2 regions of the Variovorax sp. 10N412 genome follow, and region 2 is predicted to be linked to the other one. Evidence: riboswitches for the same ligand, from Rfam matches in the RefSeq annotation. Region 2 holds a riboswitch; the other holds the start of a gene.
The links. A riboswitch is a leader RNA that binds a small molecule or an ion and turns the genes downstream of it on or off. The one in region 2 is predicted to bind fluoride.

Region 1 (9,938 bases), on a different contig from region 2:
GGATCGCGGCCATCGTGTCCCAAAGCTCAGTTTGTGATGAGCAAATTATCGTTAAGGCCGAGCCCGATGGCGGCTCTCAATGGGGGCCGCCTAGCGACCGCTTCGTGCCGTCGCGCGATCGTCCATCGCTAGGTTTACGCCTTCTTGGGCGAAAACTTCTCAGTCGCGATTCCGCCCGGCCCGACCCGGCGCGCCGCCTAAAGATCGCCCTTTTGGGCGCGCTTCACGGGATCGAGAGTTTTCCCCTTTCTGGGGGTAAAGCTCCCCTTCTAGGAGGAGCTTTGCGATGGGCGAGTCGGCGGCCTTCGGGTCGCCAAAGTTTGACAACGCCGGCCGAGCGACTGCCGCCTCAAGTTCCTGCCACTGGTCGATGATCTGCGCGCGAAGGGCCACGCTTTAGCCGGACACAAGGATCAGCGTCTCGCGCTTCGTCAGCAGGAAGGCGGGGTTGGATGCGGCCGTACGCGTCAGGAAGATCGGCTGGATAGTCAGCCGACCGAGCCCTTCGAATGTCCGCTTTGCAGCGATTGCTGCCGGCGACCGTCGGCCGATCAGTGTCTGCTCTAGGCGGGGTAGCTGCCGTTTGCTGACGGCTGACGGCTTATTTCGGATGAACACCCCTACTGTGCGGCGTCGCCCACATCAACGTTCCTGACGTCGCCATTGCTGCCGGCGAGTGCGATGCTCCCTGCACCAGCTGCCCCAGGTGATGTAAATGTCGGGCAGGGTATGTTGCAAGTACGACCTCTTCATGACTTGCCGAGTTGATGTTTGCCTTGTGATCTGAAAGCAGCCTCAACCGCATGCCGCGCCGTTTTACTTTTTCCAGTCCATTTCGCTATAATTTTTCGACGGAGATGGCATTCCTTCCGTGAACCGCCCTGGCATCGCCCGGGGCTAATGATGCCTACAGACACCTGATCACATTACAGGGCTGTAGGCGTTCGCGCTCAGATTCTTTGCTTGGTCAGGCCGATTGATTCGTTTCCTTGACCCGCATGAGCCGATTTAGACGACCTGAACAATTCGACCTGCTGCCGTACATCGGCAAGTGGCTCGTGATTGCCTCCGTTGTGGCCTTCCTGGCCGGCAGCGCTTCCGCACTTTTCCTCTTCGCCCTCGACCGCGCCACGGCTTGGCGCGAAGCGCATCGTTGGATCATCTGGCTGTTGCCCCTCGCCGGTGGCGCCGTCGGCTGGGTGTACTTCAAGCTCGGCAAGCAGGTCGAGGCCGGCAACAACCTGCTGATCGACGAGATCCACGACCCGAAGAAGGTCGTGCCGCTGCGCATGGTCCCGCTCGTCCTGGGCGGCACCGTCATGTCACATCTCTTCGGCGCGTCCGTGGGTCGCGAGGGGACGGCGGTGCAGATGGGCGGCGCACTGGCGGACCAGCTCACGCACGTCTTTCGAATGCAGCCTGCCGATCGCCGCATCCTGCTGATGGCGGGCATCAGCGCTGGCTTCGCCTCCGTGTTCGGGACCCCGCTGGCGGGGGCACTCTTCGGCCTCGAGGTGCTGGCCATAGGCCGGATGCGCTACGACGCCCTATTTCCCTGCATGGTCGCTGGCATCGTGGCCGATCAGGTCGGCATGGCCTGGGGCGTGCACCACATGCACTACGCGATCGGAGAGGTGGTCGCGGTTACGCCTTGGAGCGTCGGAGCCGTCGTGATCGCTGGTGTGATTTTCGGTCTCGTCGGCCTCGTGTTTGCGACCGCGACGCACCAGCTCGGAGGGCTTGTCAAGCGATGGATCTTTTATCCGCCGCTGCGCCCGATGTTGGGCGGCATCGTGATCGCGCTCGCCCTCTGGGCTCTCGGCAGAGCGGGCTTCGATGCGCATCGCTACATCGGGCTGGGCATTCCTAGCATCGTCAACGCCTTCCAGGAACCTTCGGCGCCGTGGGATTTTTTTGGCAAGCTGGCCTTCACCGTCACCTCGCTCGGCACAGGCTTCAAGGGCGGCGAGGTCACGCCGCTGTTCTACATCGGCGCGACCTTGGGCAACGTCCTGGCGCCCATGCTGCAGCTGCCCTTCGCCATGCTCGCCGGCATCGGCTTTGTGGCCGTGTTCGCGGGCGCGGCCAACACGCCACTGGCCACCATCGTCATGGCAATCGAACTGTTTGGGCCGCAGATCGGACCGCTCGCAGCCATCGGCTGCATCACCAGCTACCTCTGCTCCGGCCACACCGGCATCTACCACTCGCAGCGCGTCGGCCACATCAAACACCATGGCGGTCCCCCAGAGGAACTGCGTATCGCCGATGTCCCGCAATTCCGTAAAAAGCAGCAGACCCAGCACGTCTCCGCAACCAGAGATGACCGCTCATGAGTCGCGCTGAAAACTATCCGTCGACGGTGATGGCACTGCAGCTGTATTTCCCAGCCGGCAGCCATGCGAACCCAACCCGTATCTGGTATCACCTGAGCGTTCCAGGGTTTGCGCAGCAACTGTTGGTCTCGGCAAAGCGCGCGCACCTGCAGTCGGCGCTGCTCTACCACGTCACATCGGACCACCTCAAACGAGAGCGCGTGACACATCACCAGATCGACGGCTCCCACATGCTGCATCCGCAGTGCCTGGAGCTGATCGACACCGAAATGCAGCTACGGGCGTTCATCTGCCACGCGCAGCGCGTCCGCCCCGGCAAGCATCGCCAATCCTTGCCCAAAAACCCTCGGCAGGCGGACATCGCTCAGTTCCGGCGCAAGCAGAAGCAGGAGAAGCAGGACGTCGTTTTGCAGGAGACGAAGTAATGACGACTCAGGCCTCCACTCCTACGTACGACCTGACCGTTTTGCGTCTGTACTTTCCCGCCAACAGCCGCGCCAAGGCCACGCGTTTCTGGCACCGATTGGGCGCGCCCGCGCTGGCGCAGCATCTGTTGGAGGTTGCTCGTCGCTCGGGCATTCAGCAAGCCTTGCTGTACCCCATCGGATCGGGCTACCTGCCAGGGGAGCGGCTCACGCACCACCACCTTGAAGGCCATGCTTTGCGACATCCGCAATGTCTGGAGTTGCTTGACTCTGAAACTCGGCTTCGGACCTTCATGCAGGAGCACGCGGAGGAGTTGGGCAAGGTGCGGGCCGTTCTTTTCGCTTGCGAGCTTCCAATGACCGACGGCGAGTCGGAGTCGCCAACCAGCGCCCAATCGTGCCGACCGCCAGTGCCGCCATCAACGGCACGTGGCTCATGAGAGTGCCAGTCACGGCATCGGTTTCTCTTTTTCGTTCACGCTCACCAGGAGTTCATCATGAAGGGTTTCCAGATCACGTTCTTTGCCGAGCAGGAACATCGACACGACCACACCCCCATGGGAGACTGGCTTTTGCAATTTGCCAAAGACAACGGTGCGTTGGGCGGAAGCTTGATGGGCGCGGCTACGGGTTTCGGATCCGCCGGAAAAATGCATTCCACTCACTTTTTCGAACTGGCCCAGCAGCCTGTGGCGGTGACCGTATCGGCCACGGAAGAGGTCGCCGAACGACTGCTTGCAGCGATTGCGCTTGAGCCGGTCACGGTGTTCTACATCCAGGTGCCAATGGTCTACGGGCGGATCGGCAAAGCAACGCCGCCCGCGTTGGCCGGTGATGCCACTGATGCCGGCGATTGACCGCAGCGTTGACCTTCGCCGAGGACCGTTTACGAATGACTGTCGACAACTGCTTGCTGGCGATCTCCGGTCTTGCGTCGCCGTTCGGCGGTCCGTTCGATCTGGCCTTGAACGCCGGCGAATGTGTCTGCGTGCTCGGCAGATCAGGATCGGGCAAGAGCGTCCTGCTGCGCCTGATCGCCGACATGGACCCCGGCACCGGCGGCGTGAACCTGGCCGGGAAACGCCGGGAGACGTTTGCAGCGCCGGCGTGGCGAGGTCGTGTGATCTACCAGTCAGCCGAACCCGCTTGGTGGGCGTCAACGCCGGCAGCCCACTTTCCGTCTGCCGCGTCGAGCCGGGTCGCCGAACTGATGGCGGCGCTCGGGCTGAGCCCGGACCTGCTGGACGCCGACATCGCACGCCTTTCGACCGGCGAGCGTCAACGCCTGGCGCTCGTCCGCTCGATGGTGCGGGAGCCCGACGTGCTGCTGCTCGACGAGCCTTCGGCCTCGCTCGACGGCGCCTCCACGCTGGCGATGGAATCCCTGCTTCTGCAACAGCTCCGCTCCGGCCTCGGCATCGTGATGGTGACGCACTCGCGTGAGCAGGCTGTGCGGATGAGCCATCGCCACTTCGAGATGCGCGACGGCAAGCTGCACGCGCCATGAGCACCATCCATCTTCACGCCACGGACGTGGCGCTCGCCACGTTGCTGGTGCTGATCAACGCCCTGGCGTCCGTGCTCCTGCACCTGCAGTTGCATCGGCAGGTGCTCTGGGCCGCTACCCGCATGGTCGTCCAGCTCCTGCTGGTCGGCCTGGTGCTGCGCTTCGTGTTCCAGGCGGCGTCGCCGGCGGCCACTCTCGGGATCGTCGCGCTCATGCTGCTGGCGGCCGCGCGCGAAGTCGCAGTGCGTCCAACTCGGCGTCTCAAGGGTGCCGGGAGTCACCGCATCGCGGCGGTGGTCGTCGGCTTCTCGAGCATCGCCACCGTGTTGCTCGCATTGATGACGGCGATCCGCCCGCAGCCCTGGTACGACCCGCGCTACGCCATCCCGCTGATGGGCATCGTGCTCGGCAGTGTGCTCAATTCGGCCAGCCTGGGTCTCGACAGCTTCTTCGAAGGCATCAGCACCGGGCGCCCGGCGATCGAGGCGCAGCTGGCGCTCGGCGCCAGCATCCACCAAGCGCTGGCCGCACCGATCCGCCATGCGATCCGCCGCGGGATGATTCCGATCATCAACCAGATGTCGGCCGCGGGTGTCATCACGCTGCCCGGCATCATGACGGGGCAGTTGCTGGCCGGCATGGATCCACTCGAGGCCGTGAAATACCAGATCCTGCTGCTTTTCCTGCTCACAGGCGCCGGCGGTCTCGCGTCGGCGGGCGCGGTCTATCTGGCGGCGAGGGCCGTCACCGACGACCGACAGCGCCTGCGCGCAGATCGACTGAAGTAACACTCAGATCATGTTTCAAAAATCCCGAATCTAAAGAAGATCATGAACAGGCACCTTGCTTGCGCGCTCGTTTGGGCATCGACGCTGCATCTGCGACGTTCGATGGCCCGGCTGAGAACACCCACGCCACTGGATCCGCATGCCGACAGGCAGGGCAATTGAACGTGTCGGCGCCACGATCGCAGGTGCAACTGCTGCTCATCCGACACGGTGAGTCCGAATGGAACCTGGCACAGCGTTTCACCGGCTGGGCCGACGTGGGCCTCACGCCGCGGGGTGTGCGTCAGATGCAGGAGGCCGGCCGTGCGATTCGGCGGTCAGGTCTGGTCGTCGACCGCGTCTTCTCCTCGATGCTGGTCCGTTGCGTACGGTCTGTCGACTGCTTGCTGCTCGCAGCGGGAAGTCCATCGGCGCCACGCACAGCCGACTGGCGGTTGAACGAGCGGCACTATGGTGCATTGACGGGGTCATCCAAGGCCGAAGCCATCGCGCGGTACGGTGCCGATCAGGTGCAAGCTTGGCGCAGGTCGTACCGCGCGGTACCGCCGCCGTGGACTCAGGACGATGTCGGTCGGGTGGCGACGGATCCATCGATGGAACCACCCTGCGCAGGGCTGGAACCCCTGCCCTTGGCGGAATCACTCGCGCAAACCGTTCTGCGGGTGACCGCGCTCTGGCAGGAACTGATCGAACCATCATTGGCGTTGGCCCAAACGGTAGCTGTCGTCGGTCATGGCAACAGCCTGCGGGCGCTGGTGATGCAGCTTGAAGAACTCAGTGAACAAGCGGTCTCGTGCCTGGAGATCGCCAACGGCGAAATGCGTGCCTATGAGTCAGGCGCTGGTCGCACACTGCATCTGCAATGCATCTGGCAGCCATCTGCGCTGGCGCCCATCTCAAAAATTCTTTGAGACAGCGGAATAAACGCAGGCGGCCAAGCGTCTGTCTGGATGTCAACTCTGACCAATTCCATCTTCCACAGGACTTCCCATGAAATCTTCCCTTCTGCCCACCCTGATTCTTGCGCTCGCCGCGCTCGCCTCTGGCGCCGCTATGGCCGCCGCTCCTGTCAAGACAGCCGGCGGCATGCTGGTCAACACCAGCGGCATGACGCTCTACACCTTCGACAACGACACGGCGGGCAGCGGCAAGAGTGCCTGCAACGGCCCGTGCGCCGGACTGTGGCCACCGGTGATGGCAGAAGCGGACGCGAAGCCCGAAGGCGACATGACCATCGTTGTGCGCGACGACGGCACCAAGCAGTGGGCCTACAAGGGCAAGCCGGTGTACCTGTACAAGTCCGACATGAAGGTCGGCGACATGACTGGCGACAACTTCAAGAACGTCTGGCACGTCATCAAGCCCTGACCGACCAGAACGGAAGAGAGCACGACGCTTCATCCCATGCGCGCACAGGACGAAGCCTCGATCGTCGCCTGCATTCCCAGCCTGCGCCGTTACGCGCGCGGGCTGGTGGCAGACACCGAGCGAGCTGACGACCTGGTGCAGGACACGCTGGAACGGGCTTGGAGTCGGTTCTCGCTTTGGCAGAAACGCGGCGACATCCGCGCCTGGATGTTCGGCATCATGCACAACCACTTCATCGACGGTGTACGCGCCAAGGGCAGGCGACCCGAGGACAGCGCGGGCGACGACCTGCCCGAAATCCCACAACGAGCCAGCCAGTCCGACGGCATCGAGGTCCGCGACCTGGACCGCGTCCTGCAGCGGCTGCCCGTGGAGCAACGCGAGGTGCTGCTGCTCATCGCAGTCGAAGAAATGAGCTATGCAGAAGCCGCCACCGCGCTCGGCGTGCCCATCGGCACGGTGATGTCCCGCCTGGCGCGCGGCCGTGACAAGCTGCGACAGGAACTGCAAGGCCGCGCGCCATCAGCCCAAGTTGCCGCGCCCCTGCGCAGGATCAAGTGACATGGACTCTCCCCCACTCAAACCCATTTCCACCGACGGCATCAAGCCGGTGACCGAAGCCGATCTGCATGCTTACGCGGACCAGCTTCTGGACTCTTCGCGGCATGTCGAAATCGATAAATTCCTGGATGCCCACCCGGCCGAACGCCAGCGCGTGGACGATTGGCGTGCCCAGAATCTGGCGCTCAAGCAGTTGCTCGACCCGGTCCTGTCCGAGCCCTTGCCGTTGCGCCTGCCGCTGAAGCCGGCGCCGGGGGCGGGCTGGCAGGAATGGCCGTGGCGCTCCCTGGCAGCCGGCGTGGCGATCGCGGTCGTCAGCACCGGGTCGGCTTGGTGGGGCCGTGGCGCCTACGATGGGCAACTGCAGCGCAGTGCCACGCTGGCGGCGGCGCGAGTGGGCACGCTCAATGGTTTCGCTCACCGTGCAGCCGTGGCCCACGTGGTCTACAGCCCGGACGTGCGTCGTCCGGTGGAGGTCGGCGCCGACCAGGAGCAGGCACTCGTCACCTGGCTGACCAAGCGCATGGGCACCGAAGTGAAGCCACCCGACCTGCGCGCCCTGGGCTACGAGCTCATCGGCGGGCGGCTGCTGCCGGGCGACAAGGGGCCGGTGGCGCAGTTCATGTTCGGCGGCGCAAAGGGCGAGCGTCTGACGCTGTACGTCACCCGCGAGGACGCCGGACGCGAGACGGCCTTCAAGTTCGGCCAGGATGGCCCGGTGAATGTCTTCTACTGGGTCGACAAGGAATTCGGCTACGCCATCTCTTCAGGCGACAGCAAGTCCGAAATGCTGCGGGTCGCGGAGGCGGTCTACAGCCAGCTCGAAGTGCACAAGTAGTCTTGGCGCCCGATGGGCCAGGCATCGACGGGATTTCCGTTGCGGCCCATCGGCCAGTGGTCCAGCCAGTGCTGCAGCACGGCGACGTCATCCGCTCGACGCCGCCGGTGCAGCGAGTGTCCCTGGCCCGAATGCGTCAGGTGCACCAGATCGGTCGACAGCGGTGGGCTCTGGTCGCCGAAGTACCAGAAATGCCACGACACCAGGGCGTTGAGGCCCGCAATGTCTCGCGCGGCCTCGCTGTCGTCGTGCAACGTGTTGGCCACCTGCTTTATCGAGCCGTTCGCCATCGCCCGATAGAAGTTGTCCGGGGGGCCATCGCCGCCAGGTCGCTTGGCGACAAAGCGCGGGTCCGCCCAGTAGTCGCCCAGCGCCATGACCTCATCGACGCGCATCGCGTAGACGAGCTGGTCGTTGTGGCGGCTGCGCAGGCCGACGATCCAGTCGCCGACACGTGCCGAGCGACGAATCTGCGGCTTGCACACAGCGAGCGAGCACCAGCCGTGAAAAGGATTCGGCGACCCGCCGCGGTCTTGCCGCACGACGTAACGAAAGATGCGCGGGCCTTGGATCACATCGGGCTGCGCAGAACCACCTTGGCTGCATCCATCGGCCCATCGCCTTCGATGACCACGATCGATGCGGTCTTCGGATTGGCTTCCGACTGCAGACGAGTGACCTCGCGGATTTCGCCGATCGCCGTGCCGTCGGCCATTCCCATCGGATTGGTCTTGAAGCTGGCGACGGGCACTTTCTGATCGCCCACGTAGATGCTGTAGACCGTTTCCGGCTTGAGTTTGTAGAGGAACAGTTCCAGCGCATCGACCACGCCGAAATTGCGTGCCACCACGAAGCCCTTGGCGTCGCCGGAATCGGGCATGAGCGGAATGTTGACCGGCGCCGCGTTCGCCAGCGGCTTCAGGTTGTCCGTGCCGGCACCCGACGGCACGGCGTTCGAAACGTAGACCAGCGCCTGCGGAGCCTGTCCAATCGGCACTGCCGCGATGACTTTGTCGCTGGCGGTATCGATCACCTGGACCGCATCGCCGTTCTCCAGTCCGACGTACATGCGCGTGCCGTCGTCCGATGGCCAGACGCCATGCGGCAGCGCGCCAGTCGCGATGGTGTTGAGCAGCTTCGCCTCGCCATCGGTCGAGTAGACCTTCACGACGTTCTCGCCACCCACGGCGACGTAAGCCAGCGTGCCGCGCGCGGTTTTGGCGAAGCCGAGATGGTTGGTGATGAAGCCGGTGTCGATCACGCTCGTCACCGCCATCGACTTCACGTCGATGCGAGTGACCTTGCCGACGTCCTTGTGGCCCATCCAGACTTCCTTGCCGTCCGGCGTGAACTGCAGGAACGGCGAGAACGGACTCACGACCGGAATGCGCTTCACGATCTTGTACGAGCGCGTGTCGACCACGGCCACTTCGGGCGTGAAGCTCGACACCACGAAGGCGCGCCCACCGTCCGGCGTGAACAGCACCATGCCGGGACCCGGCGCGGTCTCGATCCGGCGTTTCTCCTTGAAGGTCTTCGCGTCGATCACCGAGACGTAGTTTTCTCCGCGCACCACGGCCCAGACCTCCTTGCCGTCGCGCGTGAAGAAGGCCTCGTGCGGCGAGCGGCCGACGTAAGTCACGCCCTTGACCTTGTTGGTCGCCGTGTCGATGAAGGTCACCGAGTTCGAGCCGTTGGCAATGGCGACCAGCGCGCGGTGGTCGGGCGAGAAACCGAGGCCGTGAACGTTGATCTCGCCCTTGTAGATCGGCGACAGCACGTCGGGGCGCTGGTTCCCCAGCTTGATCTGGCCGAGCAATGTGTTGGTGTTCGGGTCGATCACCGACACCGTGTTGGTGTTCTGGTCTGCGGTGTAGACGCGGTCGCCGGGATTGGAAGCGGCCGATGCACCGAAAGATGCAACGGCCAGCGCCGTGGCAAGGACAAGGGGTTTGAGTGAATTCATGAAAGGTCCTTCTTCGACGTGTCTGGAGCGACTACTTGGCGGGTGATGCGTGGCGTGCGAGCCAGGCCTGCATCAGCCGGATCTCGTTGGACTGCTCGGTGATGATTCCCTGCGCGAGGTTGCGCACTTCCGGGTCTTGCGTGTTGAGC
Region 2 (9,938 bases):
ATGCGCCGCGCCCGCCGGGCCCGGTCGGCCACGTCCGCGTCCTGGCGAGGCTCGAGGAGCCTTGCGTCGAAGTAGCTGTCGAGCAGCTGGAATTTCGAACCGTTCATCGCTTCCCTTTCGGCACTGCAGATGGTCTGCTGCCCTTGCTTATAAGTACCAGAGCTGAACGCAGCCTGTCTGTGCGCGCCGCCGGGGCATTCCAAGGCCGGAACCATGGAATAGTTCACAAAGTACAACCAATGCACACCTACTTGAGCCGATAACTGAGCTTTCGGTTCCCGCTGACCATGGAATCGAGCCCCAGCCATTCGCCCTGCTGCGAATACCAGACGTCGATGGGTTGCGCGTCGGTCGCAATGCGCCATCGCGTGGCGGCCACCTGCTGGCCGCGCACCTCGACCGTGCCGCTGCCGGCGCGGCTGACCTTCACCGCCTCGAACTTGCCGCTCTGCGCATTCAGCAGCTTGTCCTGCGTGCGGATGGCCGGGTTCCAGTAGGCGAAGCTCATCACGCAGCCTTCGAGCGACTGCGTGCCCTTGGGCGTGGTCACGGCCAGCGCGTTGTCGCCGGCCGCCTCGGCGTTCACCCGCTCGGGGGTGCCGTCGTCGTCGGTCTTCGAGCTCAGGCGCTTGAGGCAGTCGCCGCGCCACATCTCGGTGGCGTTGTGCTGGTAGCGGTACACCGTCACGCCCAGCAGCTTGACCGCGAAGCGCGCCTCGCTGGTGAGCTTGCGCTCGTCGCCGGAGGTGGCCAGCGCGAAGCGGTGCTCGCCGATGGGCGCATCGTCCAGCAGCACGCGAAACTCCCATTCGCCACCGGCGGGCCCGGCGGCCGAGGCGGTGGCCGCCCCATTCGAGAGTGCGGCCAGTGCGGCCACCACGAGGACCCGGTGCTTGTTGTTTCTCATGACGCCTTGTGGTTGCCGCGCACCGGCCCCGGAAGAAAGGCATTGGTGCGCGCGATGTAGTCGCGGTACGCCGGGCGGCGCTCGCCGATGTCGCCTTCGAGCATGCGCACGCCCGACACCTTCAGCAGCAGCCAGGTCATCAGCAGCGGCGACACCACGCTCCACGCGCCGCCCCAGCCCGCCCCGCCCATGGCCATGAGCCACAGCCCCCACCAGACGCAGGTTTCGCCGAAGTAGTTGGGGTGGCGGGTGTAGCGCCACAGGCCGCGGTCCATCACCTGCCCCTTGCTCTTCGGATCGGCCTTGAAGCGCGCCATCTGCGCGTCGCCGATCGCCTCGAAGAAGGTGCCGAACAGCGCCAGCGCGATGCCCAGCGCGTCGAGCGCGCCCAGCGCACGCGGCGCCGCCATGCCCGGCAGGAACGGCGCGGACACGACCCAGGCGAGCACCGCCTGCAGCGCGAACACCAGGTACAGGCTCTTGAAGCCGAAATTCGGCTGGTTGCGCGCGCGGATCGCCTGGTAGCGCCGGTCTTCCCCGTGCCCCCAGTTGCGCCAGGTGATGTAGAGGCACAGCCGCACCGCCCACGCCGCGCCGATCACCGCCATGCACAGGCCGCGCACCGTCTGCACCGGCAGCAGACCGAAATAGACCAGCCCCGCACCCACGATGCACAGGGGCCACATGCGGTCGATCAGGCTGGCGTCGTGGCGGACCAGGCTGGCCACCCAGGTCAGGAACGCGAGCGATGCGGTCAGTGCCAGGCCGGCCAGGGCCACTTCCATGGAACCGCTCATGCGCGGCGCTCGAACAGGTAATGGCTCACCCACCAGCGCTGGCCGTTGTCAAAGCCGAACAACTCGGCCACCGACATGAAGAACAGCCGCCAGCGCGTCCACCAGATGTTCGCGTCGGCGCCGTAGGTGGCCTGGAACAGCGGGCGCAGCGTGTCGCGGCGCTCGTCCATGTTGCGCAGCCAGGCCTCGGCCGTGCGCTGGTAGTGGCTGCCTTCCCAGCGCCAGCGGCGCAGCAGGCGCAGGTCGTCCTGGCAGTGCAGCGCCAGGTCGTCGCTGGGCATCATGCCGCCGGAGAAGAAGTACTTGCTCATCCAGTCGCTGGGGTCGCGCACCTCGAAGGGGTACGGCGCCTCCCGGTGGGCGAACACGTGCATGAAGAACTTGCCGCCCGGCTTGAGCCAGCGCGCCACGTTGGCAAAGGCCTGCGGCCAGTTGCGCAGGTGCTCGAACATCTCGACCGACACCACGCGGTCGAAGCGCTGGTCGGTGTCGAACACGTTGATGTCGCGGGTCAGCACGCGCACATTGCGCAGGCCGCGCTGGGCCGCTTGCGCCTCGATGTATTCACGCTGCGAATTGGAGTTGGACAGCGCGGTGATCCGGCTGTTCGGGTAGTGCGCCGCCATCCACAGCGTGAGCGAGCCCCAGCCGCAACCCAGCTCCATCACGTCCTGCCCGTCGGCCAGGCCGGCCCGTTCGCAGGTGGCGGCCAGCGCGGCGGACTCGGCCTCTTCCAGCGTCTGCGTGCCTTCGGGCCAGTAGCAGCTGCTGTATTTGCGGTGGTTTCCCAGCACTTCGCCGAAGAAGGCGGCCGGAACTTCGTAATGCTGTTCGTTGGCCTTCTCGGGCAGCGGCGCCAGGTTGGCCTTTCCCATCCGGGCGACGAAGTCCTGCGTCAGCTCGGCCACGGCCAGCGCATTGCCCGCCTGCAGCTCGTGGAGCCGGTCTTTCAGCAGGCGGCGAATGCCGCGGCGGACCACGGTGTCGGGCACCAGGCCCTTTTCGACCCAGCGAATGGCGAATGCGATGTCCTGCGGCATGACTGTTCCTCGATAGCGGCACGTCGATGCGCGTGCCATAGGCACCTGTACGCAGCGGTCCTGGTTTTGGATGAGGCGGTTCCATTCTTGGCGCGGCGACACCCCCCTTTTGTCATGCACACGAAATGTTAAAAACATAACATAAGTTCACACTTATTGAACAAATGCAGCCGTCATGCCCGAAACCTCCGAATATTTGAGCGATTTCCGGCCCCGGTTCCGCCAGCCCTGCGCGGGCGATCTCTGCACCACGGTGCCGTGCATGACGACCGAGGAGACGAACGAGAAGGTGATGGACGTCTTCAGCCGGCATCGCGATCTCGTCAGCCTGCCCGTGGTGGAAGGCCAGCAGCCGATCGGCCTGATCAACCGCAACATCTTCCTGTCGCAGATGAGCCAGCCGTTCCGCGTGGAGCTGTATGGCCGCAAGAGCTGCATCGCCTTCATGGACAAGGACCCGTTGATCGTCGATGCGGCGCTCGACCTGGAGTCCCTCACCTTCAAGACCGTGGAATACGGCGAGAAGGCCCTGACCGACGGCTTCATCATCACCCGCGACGGCCAGTTTGCCGGCGTGGGCAACGGCCTGCAGCTCATGCGCGTGGTGGCGGACCTGCAGGTTTCGCGCAACCGCCAGATCATGCACAGCATCGAGTACGCCAGCGTGATCCAGCAGTCCACCTTGCGCAGCTCGCTCGACGCATTGGCGCGCGCCTGCCCCGAGGCCCACCTGGTGTGGGAGCCGCGCGACGTGGTCGGGGGCGACTTCTACCAGTTCAGCACCGAGGCCGACGGCTGGTTCGCCACCGTGGCCGACTGCACGGGGCACGGCGTGCCCGGCGCCTTCATGACGCTGATCGCCTCCACCAGCCTGACCCAGGCCATCGAGCAGCACGGCGCGCGCGACCCCGCGCGGCTGCTGGGCAGCGTCAACCGCAGCATCAAACAGATGCTGGGACAGATGGGCGAACACGACGCAACGCCGGGCTCCGACGACGGCATGGACGCCGCGTGCTTCTGGTTCGAGCCCGCGCACGGCCGGCTGGTGTTCGCCGGCGCGCGGCTGTCGCTGTTCGTGCTGCGCCCCGGCGCCGATGCCGTGGAGGTTGTCGAAGGGCAGCGGAAGGGCGTGGGCTACATGGACAGCGATTTCGACTTCGCCTGGAGCAACCAGGAACTCACGCTGCCCGCGGGCAGCCTCGTCTTCGTGAGCACCGACGGGCTGGTCGACCAGGTCGGCGGCCCGCGCGCCATTGCACTGGGCAAGCGGCGCGTGCGCGAACTGCTGCTCGCGCAGCGCGAGCGCACGGCCGCGCAGATCAACGAGGCCGTGCTCGACACCCTGCGGCTCTGGCAGGGCGAGCACCACCGCCGCGACGACCTGACCTTTTTCTGCTTCCGCACCTGACAGGGGAATCCAACCGTGCCGTTCCCGCAGATCGCCGACAAGTACGGCTCCTTCTTCAACCTGGCGCGCCAGCACCAGGTCATCTTCTACTACGTGGGCTACTTTTCGCAGCACATCGTGGCCGCCATGTCCGACGCCGTGAAGCTGCAGCTCGAGGTGGCCGGCGTGGCCGGGCCGACCCGGCGCAGGCTGTTCTCCTCGTTCGTGGAGATGGCGCAGAACATCATTCATTACTCGGCCGACACGCTGACCGCCACGAGCCTGCAGAGCGGCGAACTGCGCCACGGCTCGGTGTGCATCCGCCGCGAGAGCGACGGCGGCTTTCTGCTGCTGTGCGCCAACCCCGTGGAGCCCGAGATCGCCGATGCGCTGCGCGTGAAGCTGGAAATGCTGCGCAGCATGACGCTGGACGAAATCAAGCAGGCCTACCGCCAGACGCTGCGCGAGGAAACGCCCGAAGGCAGCAAAGGCGCGGGCATGGGACTTCTCACGGTCGCGCGCGACGCACGGGAGCCGCTGGAGTTCGACTTCGACGCCGCCGACAGCGCCGGCGGCGCCCCGGTGTTCTACCTGAAGGCGGCAATCTGATGCGCGCCACGCCCGGCAACGAATCGAGACCACAGATGGAAAACCTCTACATCGCCCCGACGCCCAGTTCGCCCCAGGTGGACTTCAGGTTCGACACCCACACGCTCGGCCTGCGCGGCGAGTCCTACCCCGAGAATGCCGCCGCCTTCTATGGCGAAATCATCGCGCGCCTGAAGGACTACCTGGCCGGGCAGAGCGGCAGCCGCATCGAGGTCAACATTGCCCTGGCCTACTTCAACAGCTCCAGCACCAAGATGCTGTTCAACCTGATTGCAGCGCTCGCCGACGCCGTGGCGGCGGGCAACCGCGTGGCCCTGAACTGGTACCACGACGAGGAAGACGACACCATTCTCGAATTCGGCCAGGAGCTGAGCGAAGACTTTCCGGCGATCGACTTCGCCAGCCATCCGGTGAGGCCCGCCTGAATGGACACCGCAGCCGCCACCGCCGCGCCGCCGGACCTGTTCGATGCCGAGCACCAGGCGCTGCAAGCCGCCCGCGCCGCCTATGAAGACTGCGCTTCGGCGCAGCCCTCCCCCTGCCGCCTGGCCCTGGGCGAACTGCTCACCGTCTACGAGCGGCTGCTGCGCGAAACGCGCCGGCTGGTGCGCCGCAGCGACCGGGCCGAACTCGAGATGAACCAGCTCAACCTGCGCCTGCAGGCGCTGGCGGCCGAGCTCGAGTACCGCGCCACGCACGACCCGCTGACCGGCGTGCTCAACCGGGCGGCCGTCATCGAGCTGGTGAACCGCCATTTCGAGCGCCATGACCTCGCGCTGATCGTGCTGGACATCGACCACTTCAAGCGCATCAACGACAGCTTCGGCCACCCCACGGGCGACCGCGTGATCCAGGGCGTGGTCACCTGCCTGAAGAACGCAGCGCCGGCCACGGCGCAAATCGGCCGCGTGGGCGGCGAGGAATTCACCGTGGTGCTGCCCGGGCCGGGCAGCGACGCCGACGGGCAGGTCGCGCAGGCCCTGCGCCGCGCCATCGAGTGCTTTGCGTTCGACCTGCCCGACGGCAGCAGCGTGACGGCCAGCTTCGGCGTGAGCTGGCTGCCGCACGGCAGCAGCTTCGACGAGGCCTATGGCCTGGCCGACGAAGCCTTGTACGTCGCCAAGCGCGGCGGACGCAACCAGGTGGCGCTCGCATCCGGCCAGGTGCACGCGCAGCCCGCATGAAGCGCGAGACTGATGCGGGCTGGCCGGGGGAAGCCGCCGACCGGCCAGCGCCAGCGCTTGCGCTTGCGCCTGCACTTGCGCCGGACACGGCGCCCGATCCGCGCATGCTCGAGCTCATCGTGCGCTCCAGCGCCTCGCTGCTGGAAGAACCCGACCTGCGCGCCTTCGCCCGCGGCGTCATCGCGCAGTTCACCACCCTGCTGGGCGCCGATGGCGACGGCCTGGCCTGCGCACCGCAAGCACCGCCAGCGAGCGGGCACCGGGTGCTGGCGGCGACCGGCCGCTTCGCTCCCCTGCTCGACCTGCCGCTGGACGCCGTGCACGAGCAGCCGGCGGTGGCGCTGCTGCGCCGCGCGCTGGCATGCGGCTGCAACGTCCACGGCGAGGGCAGCGAAAGCGGCGAGGGCAGCGAAAGCGGCGAAGGCCGCGGGTTGGCTTTGCACATCGGCCGCGAGGGCGAGCAGCCCATGGCCGTCTTCATCGACACCACCGGCCTGCACGGCGCGCTCGACCGGCAGCTGCTGGACGTGCTCTGCCTCCACCTCGGCACCTTGCTGCACCAGCGGGGCCTGATGGAGCGGCTGCATGAATACGCCTACTTCGATCCGCTCGTGCGCCTGCCCAACCGCACCCGTTTCGTCGAGAAGGTGGACGACTGCGCACGGCAAGGCATGCGCGAGCACATCCTGGCGCTGGTCGACATCGACGACTTCAGCGCCGCCAACGACGTCATGGGCCACCGCTTCGGCGACCGCGTGCTGCAGGCGGTGGCGCAGCGCCTGGCCGAGGCCTTGCCGGCCGGCGTGCTGCTCGCCCGCCTGGGCGCGGACACCTTCGGCGTGCTCGGGCCGCTGCAGCAGGTGTCGCCCCAGCAATTGCTGGACTGCGTGCGCCAGCCGCTGGCCGTGGACGGCGTGCCGCACAAGGTGTCGCTGACCTGCGGCTACGTGCTGCTGCCCGAAGACGCGCAGGCCGGCGCCGACCTGGTCAAGGACGCCACCATCGCCCTGAAGCGCGCCAAGCGCGACCACCGGGGCCGGCACCTGCAGTACTCGGCCCACATGGGCGCCGAGGCCCGCGACCGCGCCCTGCTGCTGTCCAGCCTGCGCGCGGCCGTCGACAACGCGCAGCTCTTCCTGGTCTACCAGCCGCAGGTCAACCTGAACACCCATGCGCTGGTGGGCCTGGAGGCCCTGGTGCGCTGGCGTGCCGAAGACGGCAGCCTCATACCGCCGGACCGCTTCATTCCGGTGGCCGAGCATTCGGGCCTGATCGTGGCGCTGGGGCAATGGGTGCTGTCCACCGCCTGCCTGGCCATGCGCGCGCTGCTGGACGCGAACCTCGCGCCGCTGCGCATGGCCGTCAATGTGTCCAGCGTGCAGCTGCAGGACCCGGCGTTCTACGACACCGTGTGCGCGGCGCTGGCGCACAGCCGGCTGCAGGGCCACCACCTGGAACTGGAGATCACCGAGTCCGTGGCCGCGCTGCCCACCGAGCTGCTGGAGTCCACCCTGACGGCCCTGCGGGCCAAGGGCATTTCCATTGCCATCGACGACTTCGGTACCGGCTACTCGTCGCTCAGCTACCTGGAGCGGTTGCCGCTGGACCGCATCAAGATCGATGGCACCTTCGTGCGCCGCCTGGGCGAGGCGCAGGGCGCGCGCATTGCCGAAATGATCGCGCAGCTGGGCCGCAAGCTCGGCCTGCACGTGCTGGCCGAAGGCATCGAGGACGCAGCCGCCCTGCGGGCGTTGCTGGCCATGGACTGCGACGAGGGCCAGGGCTACTACATCGCCCCGCCCATGGACAAGACCGCCCTGCTGCGCTGGCTGCACGAACGCGCTGAAAAGGAAAGGCGCGGGCACTCGCTGGGCATGTCCGATCCTTGCTAGCGAGCGGCGGGGCGGCTAACATCGCCAACCCTGGAGATGGCATTCCTCCATGAACCGCCGCGGCATCGCCCGCAGCTGATGATGCCTGCAGACACCTGATCACATCGCAGGGCTGCAGGCGTTCGCGTTCACACACCGCGTTGCCCTGCCGGTCGATCAGGCCCCTCGTTTTTCGCACCTGATCCACATGACCCGTTTTCGCCGCCCCGAACAGCTCGAGCTCCTGCCCTACATCGGCAAGTGGCTCGTCATCGCCAGCGTCGTCGCCTTGCTGGCCGGCTCCGCCTCCGCCTTCTTCCTTTTCGCCCTCGACTGGGCCACCAACTGGCGCGAGTCGCACCGCCAGGTCGTCTGGCTGCTGCCCCTGGCCGGCTTTGCCGTGGGGTGGATCTACCACCGCCTGGGCAAGCCGGTGGACGCCGGCAACAACCTGCTGATCGACGAGATCCACGACCCGAAGAAGGTCGTGCCGTTGCGCATGGTGCCCCTGGTGCTGGGCGGTACCGTGATCTCGCATCTCTTCGGGGCCTCCGTGGGCCGCGAAGGCACTGCCGTGCAGATGGGCGGCGCGCTGGCCGACCAGCTCACGCACCTGTTCCGCCTGAAGCACGAAGACCGGCGCATCCTGCTCATGGCCGGCATCAGCGCGGGCTTTGCGTCCGTGTTCGGCACACCGCTGGCCGGCGCCATCTTCGGACTGGAAGTGCTGGCCATCGGGCGCATGCGCTACGACGCGCTGTTCCCCTGCATGGTGGCCGCCATCGTGGCCGACCAGGTCGGGCTGGCCTGGGGTGTGCATCACACGCACTATGTCGTCACCGCCGTGGCGCCGGTCGCCTTCTGGAGCGTGGTCGCCATCGTCGCCGCGGGCATCGTGTTCGGCCTGGCCGGGCTGGTGTTCGCCACGGCCACGCACAAGCTCGGCGCGCTGATGAAGCGCCGGGTTGCCTACCCGCCCCTGCGGCCGCTGCTGGGCGGCATCGTCGTTGCAACGGCGGTCTGGGCCGTCGACGGCTACCGCTACATCGGCCTGGGGATTCCGACGATCGTCGAGTCTTTTCAGGCGCCTGTCGCGCCATGGGACTTCCTGGGCAAGCTGGTCTTCACCGTGGCATCGCTGGGCACGGGCTTCAAGGGCGGCGAGGTCACGCCGCTTTTCTACATCGGGGCCACCCTGGGCAACGCGATGGCGCCGCTGCTGCACCTGCCGTTCTCGATGCTGGCCGCCATCGGCTTCGTCGCCGTCTTTGCCGGTGCGGCCAACACGCCGGTCGCCACCATCGTCATGGCCGTGGAACTGTTCGGGCCGGCCATCGGCCCGCTCGCCGCCATCGCGTGCATCGCGAGCTACCTGGTCTCGGGCCACACCGGCATCTATCACGCACAGCGCGTCGGCCACAGCAAGCACCGCCAGGCCTTGCCCGAAGACCTTCGGATCGCGGACGTCGCCGAGTTCCGCCGCGAGCAGGCCGGAGAGAAGAAAGACGCCGCCTCGGAGGGGAACAACTGAAGACCACGCGGACGCGCACTCGCGCGCCCGGGGCTACGATGCGGTGGGTTCGGACATTCCCAGCCCCCACATTCCTACCTCCCCATGCGCAACCTGATCGTGGTCCTCGGCGACCAGCTGAGCCTCACGAGCGTGGCCTTCGAAGGCTTCGATGCCGCGCAAGACCGCGTGTGGATGGCCGAGGTGCCGCAAGAGTCGCAGCATGTGCCCAGCACCAAGATGCGCACCGCGCTCTTCCTGTCGGCCATGCGCCACTTTGCCGAGGCGCTCGCCGCGCGCGGCATGCCCCTCGACTACCTGAAGCTGGGCACCCACCCCTTCGCCTCGCTGGAGGCCGCGTTGACAGACACCTTGTCGCACCACCGCCCCGGCGCGGTCGTGACGGTCGATGCCGGGGAATGGCGCCTCGAACAGGCGATCGCCAAGGTCTGCCAGGCGGCGGACGTGCGGCTGCTGGTGCGGGACGACCTGCACTTCATGGCGTCGCGCGCCGAGTTCGCGGAGCACGCGCAGGGCAAGCAACGCCTGGTGATGGAGGCCTTCTACCGGCGCATGCGCACGAAGCACCATGTGCTGCTGGACGAGGCCGGCCAGCCCGAAGGCGGGCAATGG

Region 1: another riboswitch for fluoride. It lies ahead of AC1DJH_RS12800 (voltage-gated chloride channel family protein); the one in region 2 lies ahead of AC1DJH_RS15425 (voltage-gated chloride channel family protein).

What each region holds. Positions count from the first base shown of each region.
Region 1 is NZ_JBFTIO010000004.1:160,609-170,546, reverse strand. Features, by position in the region: gene AC1DJH_RS12805 (restriction endonuclease) at 1-13, opposite strand, end outside; fluoride riboswitch at 845-917, shown strand; gene AC1DJH_RS12800 (voltage-gated chloride channel family protein) at 999-2,336, shown strand; gene AC1DJH_RS12795 (hypothetical protein) at 2,333-2,761, shown strand; gene AC1DJH_RS12790 (hypothetical protein) at 2,761-3,201, shown strand; gene AC1DJH_RS12785 (DUF190 domain-containing protein) at 3,259-3,618, shown strand; gene AC1DJH_RS12780 (ABC transporter ATP-binding protein) at 3,654-4,268, shown strand; gene AC1DJH_RS12775 (ABC transporter permease) at 4,265-5,056, shown strand; gene AC1DJH_RS12770 (2,3-bisphosphoglycerate-dependent phosphoglycerate mutase) at 5,242-5,967, shown strand; gene AC1DJH_RS12765 (COG4315 family predicted lipoprotein) at 6,047-6,424, shown strand; gene AC1DJH_RS12760 (RNA polymerase sigma factor) at 6,461-6,985, shown strand; gene AC1DJH_RS12755 (anti-sigma factor family protein) at 6,987-7,823, shown strand; gene AC1DJH_RS12750 (Nmad2 family putative nucleotide modification protein) at 7,796-8,398, opposite strand; gene AC1DJH_RS12745 (YncE family protein) at 8,395-9,789, opposite strand; gene AC1DJH_RS12740 (DUF305 domain-containing protein) at 9,821-9,938, opposite strand, start outside.
Region 2 is NZ_JBFTIO010000005.1:289,868-299,805, reverse strand. Features, by position in the region: gene AC1DJH_RS15470 (hypothetical protein) at 1-107, opposite strand, end outside; gene AC1DJH_RS15465 (DUF6134 family protein) at 248-907, opposite strand; gene AC1DJH_RS15460 (DUF1295 domain-containing protein) at 904-1,704, opposite strand; gene AC1DJH_RS15455 (SAM-dependent methyltransferase) at 1,701-2,744, opposite strand; gene AC1DJH_RS15450 (SpoIIE family protein phosphatase) at 2,920-4,152, shown strand; gene AC1DJH_RS15445 (SiaB family protein kinase) at 4,168-4,740, shown strand; gene AC1DJH_RS15440 (DUF1987 domain-containing protein) at 4,776-5,165, shown strand; gene AC1DJH_RS15435 (GGDEF domain-containing protein) at 5,166-5,924, shown strand; gene AC1DJH_RS15430 (putative bifunctional diguanylate cyclase/phosphodiesterase) at 5,921-7,816, shown strand; fluoride riboswitch at 7,840-7,911, shown strand; gene AC1DJH_RS15425 (voltage-gated chloride channel family protein) at 8,004-9,326, shown strand; gene AC1DJH_RS15420 (cryptochrome/photolyase family protein) at 9,411-9,938, shown strand, end outside.